One region of the Psychrobacillus sp. FSL H8-0483 genome, then DNA from elsewhere that is predicted to be linked to it. Evidence: riboswitches for the same ligand, from Rfam matches in the RefSeq annotation. Region 1 holds a riboswitch; each other region holds the start of a gene.
What was found. Region 1 has a riboswitch for lysine ahead of MHB48_RS14755 (Na+/H+ antiporter NhaC family protein). Riboswitches for the same ligand answer to the same signal wherever they lie in the genome.

Region 1 (3,211 bases):
GGCATGTGACGATAGAATATGACCTAGAAAGTAAAAAAATTGTATCTAGGCAAGCGACCTTGTATCCTACGGATAATTTACCGGTTCCTAAAGAGGCAGAACTTCAGTTAGAAAAATGGGAGCAAATAGGGAATCAGAATCTTTCCTCTATTGTATTCGAAAATCGCTCTCTATTAGCAAAGGAATGGTTTAGTGGTTCTGACTTATCTAGTTTTTTTGGAAAGGCGTTAATTGCTTTTACTAATGCTGACTGTGCTATGTTTCCCGCAGGTATCTTTTTAACGGATTTACCTAAAGGTCCTATTTCGGCTAGTGATTTACATGGTTGTCTACCACATCCTATTAATCCGTGTGTGATTACATTGACCGGATCAGAGTTACTAGAAATAATAGAGACCTCTAAAAATGATAAATGGCCGAGTCTAGAAGTGAAAGGGCTTGGTTTCCGTGGGAAATATTTAGGTTCCATGCTGTATGAACAACTTGTAGAAAATGAATTCGGTGACCTTTTTATTAAGGATGAATTGTTGAATCTCGATAACATATATACGCTAGCTACGCTGGATATGTTTACATTTGGCTATTTCTTTCCTACGTTAAAGTTTGCGAATAAGCAATATTTTATGCCAGAGATGATTCGTGATGTTGTAAAATGGTATGGAAAAATAGAAGAACGTATATATTTGTCATGAAAATCTCTCCGTTTACATATTGTAACTAGGGGGATTTTTTGTTGTTCTATCGAAAAAAGAAGCGTTTCTCCATATTAACAACTCAGCGAAAATTAGCGATTTTTCTTGCATGCTTCATCCTATCGGTTGCGGGAGTTTTTTATTATGTGAATGTACAACTAACTCCAACATATCTTCGCTATGCGGAAGTCCAAACGAATAAAATAGCGTCCATGGTTATTAGTAAAGCCATTAATTCGAGAACGGCTAACGTATTAGACGTAAACGATATTATTGAAGAAGTGCCATCCGATAGTGCAAATATGGTCACAACGAAATTTAATACAGAGATCATTAATCGTGTTCTATCCGATACAAATAGTTTAGTACAATCGCATTTAGAGCAAGCCGAGCAAGGAAATTTATCGAGTTTGCCTTATTTAGATGACATCGAATATGACAAGCAAACGATGGAGGATCAAGGGGGAGTTGTATTTTTCGTGCCGATGGGGCAGGCGACGAATATTCCACTCATTGGTAACTTAGGTCCTAAAATTCCGATAAGGTTTCATGTAATCGGAAATGTCCAATCAAATGTAGTGCCAACCATTCAGGAATTTGGTATTAATAATGCGTATGTAGAGGTCAGTATCCATATAAAAGTAAATGTCCAAATTATCGTTCCATTGGCAAGCAAAATGAGTGTCGTAGAGCAAAATATTCCGGTTGCAATGGGATTAGTGCAAGGGCAAGTACCGTATATTTATACGAAAGGTGAAGGGAATTCTCCATCTGTAGAAGTACCCTTACCGTTGCCAGAAAAATAAAAAATATTAAGATGCATAGAAATTACTGATACTATAATGTAAATGAATAAAATAGGTAGAGGCTGCAGAGCTTAAAAGTACTATACGGTAGGGTGACACCGAGGATCGTATACGAAAGGAAGTTTTGCCGAAATTAGATATGGTTGGTCAAACGATATTTAGTTGGGGTTATTTTGAATAAAAATAACACTGTCATTTATATGATTCATATAAATGGGGAGCTACAAAAATATGGATAAAAGTTTTAATACTTAAATTCAATAGTAGAAGCCAACCTATAATAATTAGGGTGGCTTTTTTTATTTTGAGGAGGAGCAGGTTTTGGAGAATACAATTTTTTCTTTAGTACCACCATTATTAGCAATTATTATGGTTTTAGTCACAAAAAGGGTTTTATTATCATTAGGAGTTGGGATTGTTTCCGCTGCGTTTCTTGTAGAGAGTTTTGCTCCTGTAGATTCGTTCATACTCTTATGGGAATCTTTTAAAACTTCTTTTTGGGATGAAGGGTTAAATACGCATAATATTTATATATTACTCTTTATATTGTTATTAGGCGTTGTGACAGCATTTGTTAGTTTGTCTGGTGGGAGTGAGGCATTTGCTGCGTGGGCGGTAAAAAGAATTCAGACAAGACGTGGTTCAAAGCTACTTACTGTATTTTTAGGAATCATCATATTTGTAGATGATTATTTTAATGCACTAGCAGTTGGACAAATTGCAAGACCTATTACTGATTCACATAAAGTATCACGTGCAAAGCTGGCTTATTTTATCGATTCTACTTCTGCACCAGTTTGCGTGGTATCACCAGTTTCCAGCTGGGGCGCTTTTTTAATTTCACAGCTAGGGGTTATTTTTACGACACACGCAATAACTGAGTATACACCCTTACAGGCATTTATGTTAATGGCGCCAATGAATTTTTATGTAATTGCAACTCTATCCATGGTATTTTTTATTGCATGGACAGACTTTGATATATTAGAGATGAAAAAACATGAAAAAAGAGCGATAGAAACAGGTCAACTATTCGACTTGGAGAAAACAAATCCAGGGGATCTTCAAGGGGATTTCCCGGAAAATAAATATGGTAAAGTAATTGACCTAGTACTGCCTATCATTTCATTAGTTGTTGTAACACTATTAGCCATGTTTTGGACAGGCTACAACCTGTCTGGAAGAGAATTTAATCTACTGGTGATTTTTGAAAATATGAATGTTCCATTTTCTCTACTTATCGGAGGATTAACAGCAAGTACTTTAGCTGTATTATTGTATTTACGTCAATTTAAAACAAATCCGGGTGCTAACATTAGCAATGTATGGAAAGCTCTAGTCACAGGTGTTAACTCTATGCTACCAGCAATCTTTATACTCGTATTTGCGTGGGCATTGTCATTTTTAATCAATGAATTAGAAACAGGTGCGTTTTTAGCTACGTTGGTAACGGAAAACAATATCCCAGTTGGGGTCATTCCTTTCCTATTATTTGTCTTAACAGCGTTTATGGCATTTGCAACAGGTTCGTCATGGGGGTCTTTCGGGATTTTATTACCAATTGGAGCAAGTATTATAATGGCCATAGAACCCGAATTATTATTGCCAGTTCTTGCAGCTGTATTGGCTGGAGCAGTTTTTGGAGACCATTGCTCTCCTATTTCAGATACTACGATTATGTCAGCAACTGGAGCAGGGGTAAATGTCATTGAC
Region 2 (3,211 bases), 410 kb from region 1:
GTGTGTAAGTAACATAGATCAACACTAGTCATGCTGACTATCTTTTTTCACCTCATTCATTAAATACTCTACAAACAAATCATCCCTCACCAACCATGCTTCATAAGTTCTTTTAATAAATCGTTCGCCTTCATCAAAACTTGGAAAGGTTTGTTCCATTTCGGTTTTATTTTTTTCAATCATCCAGTCCTGATTGTTCTTTTGATAAAGAAGAAAAACGTTTTCACTTTTATTTTTATACAGAGAACCGAATGAAGAATGTTTTAAATTATATCGATTCCTTTTCGCATCTTCCTGTATTGGCTCCAAATGGAATGTTTCCACTATAAACTGCTGGTAAGCGTCTTTTGTTAAAGAACAACCTGATGCTTTCTGATGTCCCCCACCACCGAAATGTCCTGCAATTTCAGAAACATCGATATGATCATGAATGGTACGAAATGAGATTCTTTTTCCACCCATTATTAATATTGCGATGTAGTCCAGATGTGGATATTCTTTCCCTAGCTCATTTCCTAGCTCTGAATGATACGATTCTGCATGCACGATTCCAACGATATGGTCCCCTACTTCTGCTTGTACAATCTCTCTTTTTTTCCGACGAATATATCGTTCAATCTTGTCTTCTTCCATGTTCAGTATTTTCTTTTCGAATTCATCAAAATCAAAATGTTCACTTGAACGAAGTCTTTCCATCATCTTTTCTTCAAATTCTTCCATCGATACTAAAAAGAAGAGTGCGTTAAGTGAATGAGCTTGGTGGTTCTCGTTCTTCTCCCATTCCCATGTATCATACTGCCTAACTAACTCTACAAATTCTGTTATAGCATCTAATGGTTCCAACAGTTCATGTGTAACCAAATATTCATATAATAATGAGGTAGCAGACGTTAATTTACCTTCATTATCTTCCACTAAAACATATCCCCACTCATAATCATTCAAATGTAAAGCAGTTTTGTGGTGATCAAGTAGTTGGATTTTCCCTTTTGCATGATAAAAATCGTTGAGCCTTTTTTCATTTTCTTCATTCGGAGACAAATCAGTAATAAATAAAAACGTATCTGGAGGATCATGTTCCAAAAAGAATTCAATCTCTCGATTAAGAGACGATACCGAATTATATCGCACCTTCACTTGCTTACCGAAAGCAAGTTTTGCTAAAATGCCACATCCTACCCCATCTAAATCATTATGAGACAATAATTTATACATCATCTTCACCTCAAAAGTAGTATGGCTTTTATATGTCAAACTTATTGATAGTAACTGTTGCTTTATACTTAATCAATGGACAAAGTTAAGAGTAGCAAGCAAATCAATTGATTAAAAATCTAAATTTTAATCCTAAAATAAATTAATTTTAGATATTAACAGGTCAACTATTGCAATTCCATAAGAAAACAGGTACTATTTCTATAATTAAATAATCACTTATTTCAAGAACTTTTGAAGTAAGGATAGAGGCGCAAAGACCATCAGTACACAAATGGAGGATAATGAGATCCTAGGACAATTGTCGAAAGGGGAATTTGCCGAAGCGGAAAGAATCTCATTTTTCTTGAAGCTGGTTCTGTTGTTGAATAAACACTTAATTGTCATATAGGAAACTGTATGGAGGGCTATCTTACGCAAAGAAATAATTTATTGTTTCTAATGCAACAACGAGCCCTCGTTGTTGCTTTTTTGCGTTAATTTACTAACTGCCCTTCTCCCTCTGTTTTTAATAAAAAAATATAGGATGTGGAGAAGTAATGAATTTCGGACAAATTTTAACTGCTATGGTGACTCCTTTTGATGAACATGAGGAGATTGATTTCCAAGCTACAAGAAACTTAATCAATTATTTAATCGCTAATGGAACAGAAGGTTTAGTGGTTTCTGGTACAACAGGAGAGTCTCCAACGCTAACAGAAGAAGAAAAGGTCGAGTTATTCAAATTTACAGTGGAAGTAGTAAATGGAAGAATTCCGGTAATTGCTGGTACTGGATCGTACAACACAAAAGAATCAATGAAATTAACAAAACTTGCGGAAGATGCAGGTGTCGATGGCATTATGCTCGTTGCCCCATACTATAGCAAACCATCACAAGAAGGATTATATCAACACTTTAGGACAATTGCGGAGGTCACATCTTTACCGATTATGCTATATAATATTCCCGGACGCAGTGTTGTCAACATGTCAGTTGAAACAGTCATTCGTCTTTCCAAAATACCAAATATTGTATCCATTAAAGAAGCAAGCGGTAATTTAGATATAATGGCCGAAATTATTGATCATACACCGGAAGATTTTTCATTGTACAGCGGGGATGATGGTTTAACGATTCCAGTGTTATCAATAGGCGGAACAGGTGTCATCTCAGTAGCGTCCCATGTCATAGGGAATGAAATGCAAGCGATGATTAAAAATTTCAAAATTGGTAATATCCAAGAGGCAGCTAAGGAACATCGTAGACTACTACCAATAATGAAAGCACTATTTGCTGCTCCAAATCCAACGCCTGTAAAAGCAGCTTTAAATTTAAAAGGCGTCCCTGTCGGTGGTGTCCGCTTACCTATGGTTCCTTTAAACGATGAACAACTTAGCGCACTGCAGCAAGTACTAAATGTATAAGAGTAAAATTTAACAGTGCCTATACAAAAGATATGTTTTTACAAGAAGAGCGAATTCCAGATTGAATGGGAATTCGCTCTTCCATATTTATTCGAACTCCAACCAAGCAACTACCTCGCAATGAGCCTGGTGCTGAGTTATTAATTCTTATTCAAGAAAAAATACGTTATCCCGCCCTTATAGGAGTGGGAAACCTATACTGAAACACGTAAAACTATAACGTATTTTCCGTTTCAGCTTCCCATCGGTTAATTTCATCTCTTACGATCGGCGCAACTTCTGTTCCTAATAGCTCTATAGCTTTTAACACATCTTCATGTGGCATTGAACCGACTGGTACGTGGAGCATAAAACGTGTAATGCCAACATTTTTACGAAGGAAAATGATTTTTTCCGCTACTGTAGATACGTCACCTACGTACAAAGCACCTTCTAAACTACTCGCTTCATCAAAAGTTTTACGCGTATATGGTCCCCAACCGCGTTCTTTTGCTAAAACATTCATTACCTGCGCAGTAGGTGGGAAAAATTTCTCTTTTGCACTCACTGTTGTCTCGCCTACAAAGCCATGAGAATGAGAAGCTACCTTT
Region 3 (3,211 bases), 240 kb from region 1:
TATTCGGTTACCAAGACAAATTTATTTATGATAAAATAAACAAGATAGATTAATATTTTTTTTGGAAAGATGGGTTGCTACTTGAATGAAAAAGAACATTCACATGTAACTTCCTTTGGATATGAATTAATAAGAGACCACGTGCTTGCTTCTATTCTCGGAAAACATGAAAAAGACATATTATATTGGGCTGGAAAAGATCTTGCTCGCAAATTTCCACTCTATTCGATGGAAGAAGCCATCTCTTTCTTCCAAGAAGCAGGATGGGGTACACTAGAACTCGATAAAACAACAAAGGATTCTGCTTACTATACATTACATACGTATAATTTACCCCAAAGCGGGATAAGTCGCAGCCACCGACTAGAAGCTGGCTTCTTAGCAGAGCAACAACAAAAAATATCTGGTTACTTAACTGAATGCTATGATGAACAATTAAAAAAGAATGGAATCGTTACTTTTCATATTAAATGGGATTTAAAAAGTTAATAATCCAACGAAAAGCAATGTACATGTCATAGACTATGTACATTGCTTTTTTTCGCTTCTTACTGGCTAAGTCCTAATTTAAATTCATCGTGTAAAGCATTAGCTGCAAGAATCATATTTTGTTGGGGTACCACGACGGAAACTTTTATTTCAGAAGTACTCACCATTTTCACCGGAATATTTTCTTTACGCAAACGATCGAACATTTGTGCAGCGACACCAGGATTAGAAACCATACCAGACCCAACGATTGAAACCTTTGCTAGACCCACCTCAAAATCAGCAAATGTAAAACCAAGCACTTCTTTATGAGTTTCTAAAACTGTAATTGCTTCTGATAAGGATTCTTTTTTGATAGAAAATGAAACAGTTGGTTTTACACCATCTACAATGGATTGAACAATAATATCTACATCTATATGATTATTAGCAAGTGTAGTAAAGATAGAAGCTAACGAACCGTTAAAAGGCACTTCGTACTCTATCGTTAATCGAACAATATCCGATTCAAATGCTACTCCACGAACTACTAAATTTTTTTCCACGTCTACTTCCTCCTTTAAAATAGTACCCTCATTTTCTACATAGCTGGAACGAACTCTTAATGGAATTTTATAGTTTTTTGCAAATTCCACTGCTCTTGGATGCAATACACCTGCACCTAAATTAGCAAGCTCAAGCATTTCGTCATATTCCAACTGCTCTAATTTCCTTGCATTTGGGACGAATCGTGGGTCCGAAGTGAATACCCCTTCTACATCTGTATAAATGTCACAAATATCCGCCTCTATTGATACAGCAATTGCTACTGCAGTTGTATCTGATCCACCTCTACCAAGCGTCGTAATTTCTCCATCGCTTGAAACCCCTTGAAATCCCGCAACAATGACTACTTTACCTTCCTCTAACAAGTTCAGAATTTTAGAGCCATCCAAATTTTCTACTCGAGCATTTCTATATACATTGTCTGTTTGTAAGCCTGCTTGCCAACCTGTTAAAGAAATGGCATCAATGTCTAAAGCATTTAATTGGATTGCAAGTAAAGACATCGTTACCTGTTCTCCAGTGGTTAACAGCATATCCATTTCTCTTTTAGTGGGACTTTCCGTTATTTCATGTGCTAGTTTCACTAACTCATCTGTCGTTTTCCCCATTGCTGAAACGACAACCACAATATCATGACCTTTTTCTTTTTCTTTGCGTATTCGATTAGCTACATGTGCAATTTTTTCTGTAGTCCCAACAGAGGTACCACCAAACTTCATAACAATTTTACTCATGAACATTATCTCCCTTTTTTATCTGCAAGGATTAAAAAATGCTTTTCACATATTGTGAAAAGCATTGTCTCATACACGGTCAAAAAGTAATTGTCCATGTGAGATAGCCCTCCAGAATATCAAATTCTGACAATCCTACATCTCTTAAATGCAGGACCAACATAGAAAAGGAAAAGCTTTTCTATATTTCGGCGAATAACCCTTTTCTCAACAATCCTAGGAACTTTTCATCCTCCTGATGAGTACTCTTGTTAATTCGCACCTCTATCTTCACTTTTGAATAGTGAATATTAAATTGTTTCAACCATAACACAACATTATTCTGAAGACAACGAATTTTTATTAAAATGATTTATCATAACGTCTGCGAGCTTACTGGAAAGTCCAGCATCTATATACTCTTCTTTACTAGCAGCTTCCATCTTCTTTAAAGATCCAAAATGCTTTAGTAATAGTTTTTTTCGTTTTGGTCCGATTCCTTCTATCCCGTCTAACGAAGAAGCTATTGTATGCTTTCCACGTTGTTGACGATGGAATGTAATAGCAAATCGGTGCACTTCATCCTGAATACGTTGGAGTAAATAAAATGCTTCGCTCGTACGCTTCATCGGAATCATGTCAATTGGGTCTCCATACAAAAGCTGAGAGGTTTGGTGCTTCCCATCTTTCGCAAGGCCAGCAATCGGAACATCTAGGCCCAATTCATCTTCGATGATTTCACGAGCAGCCTCTATTTGTCCTTTCCCTCCATCAATAATGATTAAATCTGGTAAAGGTAATTGATCTTTTAGAACTCTTGTATATCTTCTACGAACAACTTCTCTCATAGCACCATAATCATCATGCTTCGCGGCAGTCTTCGTTTTATATTTACGATAATCTTTTTTGTACGCTTTTCCATCTACAAAAACAACCATAGCAGAAACAGCGTCCGTACCATGGATATGCGAATTATCAAAGGCTTCTATTCGATTTGGAGTTGAAATCCCCATTATATCTCCTAATTCCTCTACCGCACCTATCGTTCGTTCCTCACGTCTTTCAATCAAATGAAACTTTTCGCTTAATGCTAATACTGCATTTTTTTCTGCCAAATCAACTAAATCTTTTTTTGTACCTTTTTGCGGAATAATCACTTTCATTTGTAATAGCTCCGAAGCTAAATGCAAGTCTGTATTAATCGGAACAAATATTTCTTTTGGTTTAATATGTTCTGGCTTGGCATAAAATTGACCTAAAAATGTCAGGAACTCCTCTTCTGGATCACGATAAATCGGGAATAGTGAAACATCTCTTTCGATTAATTTACCTTGACGAATAAAAAATACTTGAACACACATCCATCCTTTATCAACCGTATATCCAAAGATGTCTCGATTTGTGAAGTCATTCATCGTCATTTTTTGCTTTTCCATTACCATTTCAATATGTGCAATCTGATC

Region 2: another riboswitch for lysine. It lies ahead of dapA (4-hydroxy-tetrahydrodipicolinate synthase); the one in region 1 lies ahead of MHB48_RS14755 (Na+/H+ antiporter NhaC family protein).
Region 3: another riboswitch for lysine. It lies ahead of MHB48_RS13520 (aspartate kinase); the one in region 1 lies ahead of MHB48_RS14755 (Na+/H+ antiporter NhaC family protein).

What each region holds. Positions count from the first base shown of each region.
Region 1 covers NZ_CP152052.1:3,055,205-3,058,415, reverse strand. Annotated here, with positions in the region: gene MHB48_RS14765 (bifunctional UDP-sugar hydrolase/5'-nucleotidase) at 1-692, shown strand, start outside; gene yunB (sporulation protein YunB) at 764-1,498, shown strand; lysine riboswitch at 1,547-1,730, shown strand; gene MHB48_RS14755 (Na+/H+ antiporter NhaC family protein) at 1,820-3,211, shown strand, end outside.
Region 2 covers NZ_CP152052.1:3,467,546-3,470,756, forward strand. Annotated here, with positions in the region: gene MHB48_RS16945 (oligoribonuclease) at 25-1,215, opposite strand; lysine riboswitch at 1,454-1,633, shown strand; gene dapA (4-hydroxy-tetrahydrodipicolinate synthase) at 1,755-2,621, shown strand; gene MHB48_RS16955 (LLM class flavin-dependent oxidoreductase) at 2,836-3,211, opposite strand, start outside.
Region 3 covers NZ_CP152052.1:2,817,713-2,820,923, forward strand. Annotated here, with positions in the region: gene MHB48_RS13515 (YslB family protein) at 82-489, shown strand; gene MHB48_RS13520 (aspartate kinase) at 549-1,769, opposite strand; lysine riboswitch at 1,866-2,044, opposite strand; gene uvrC (excinuclease ABC subunit UvrC) at 2,087-3,211, opposite strand, start outside.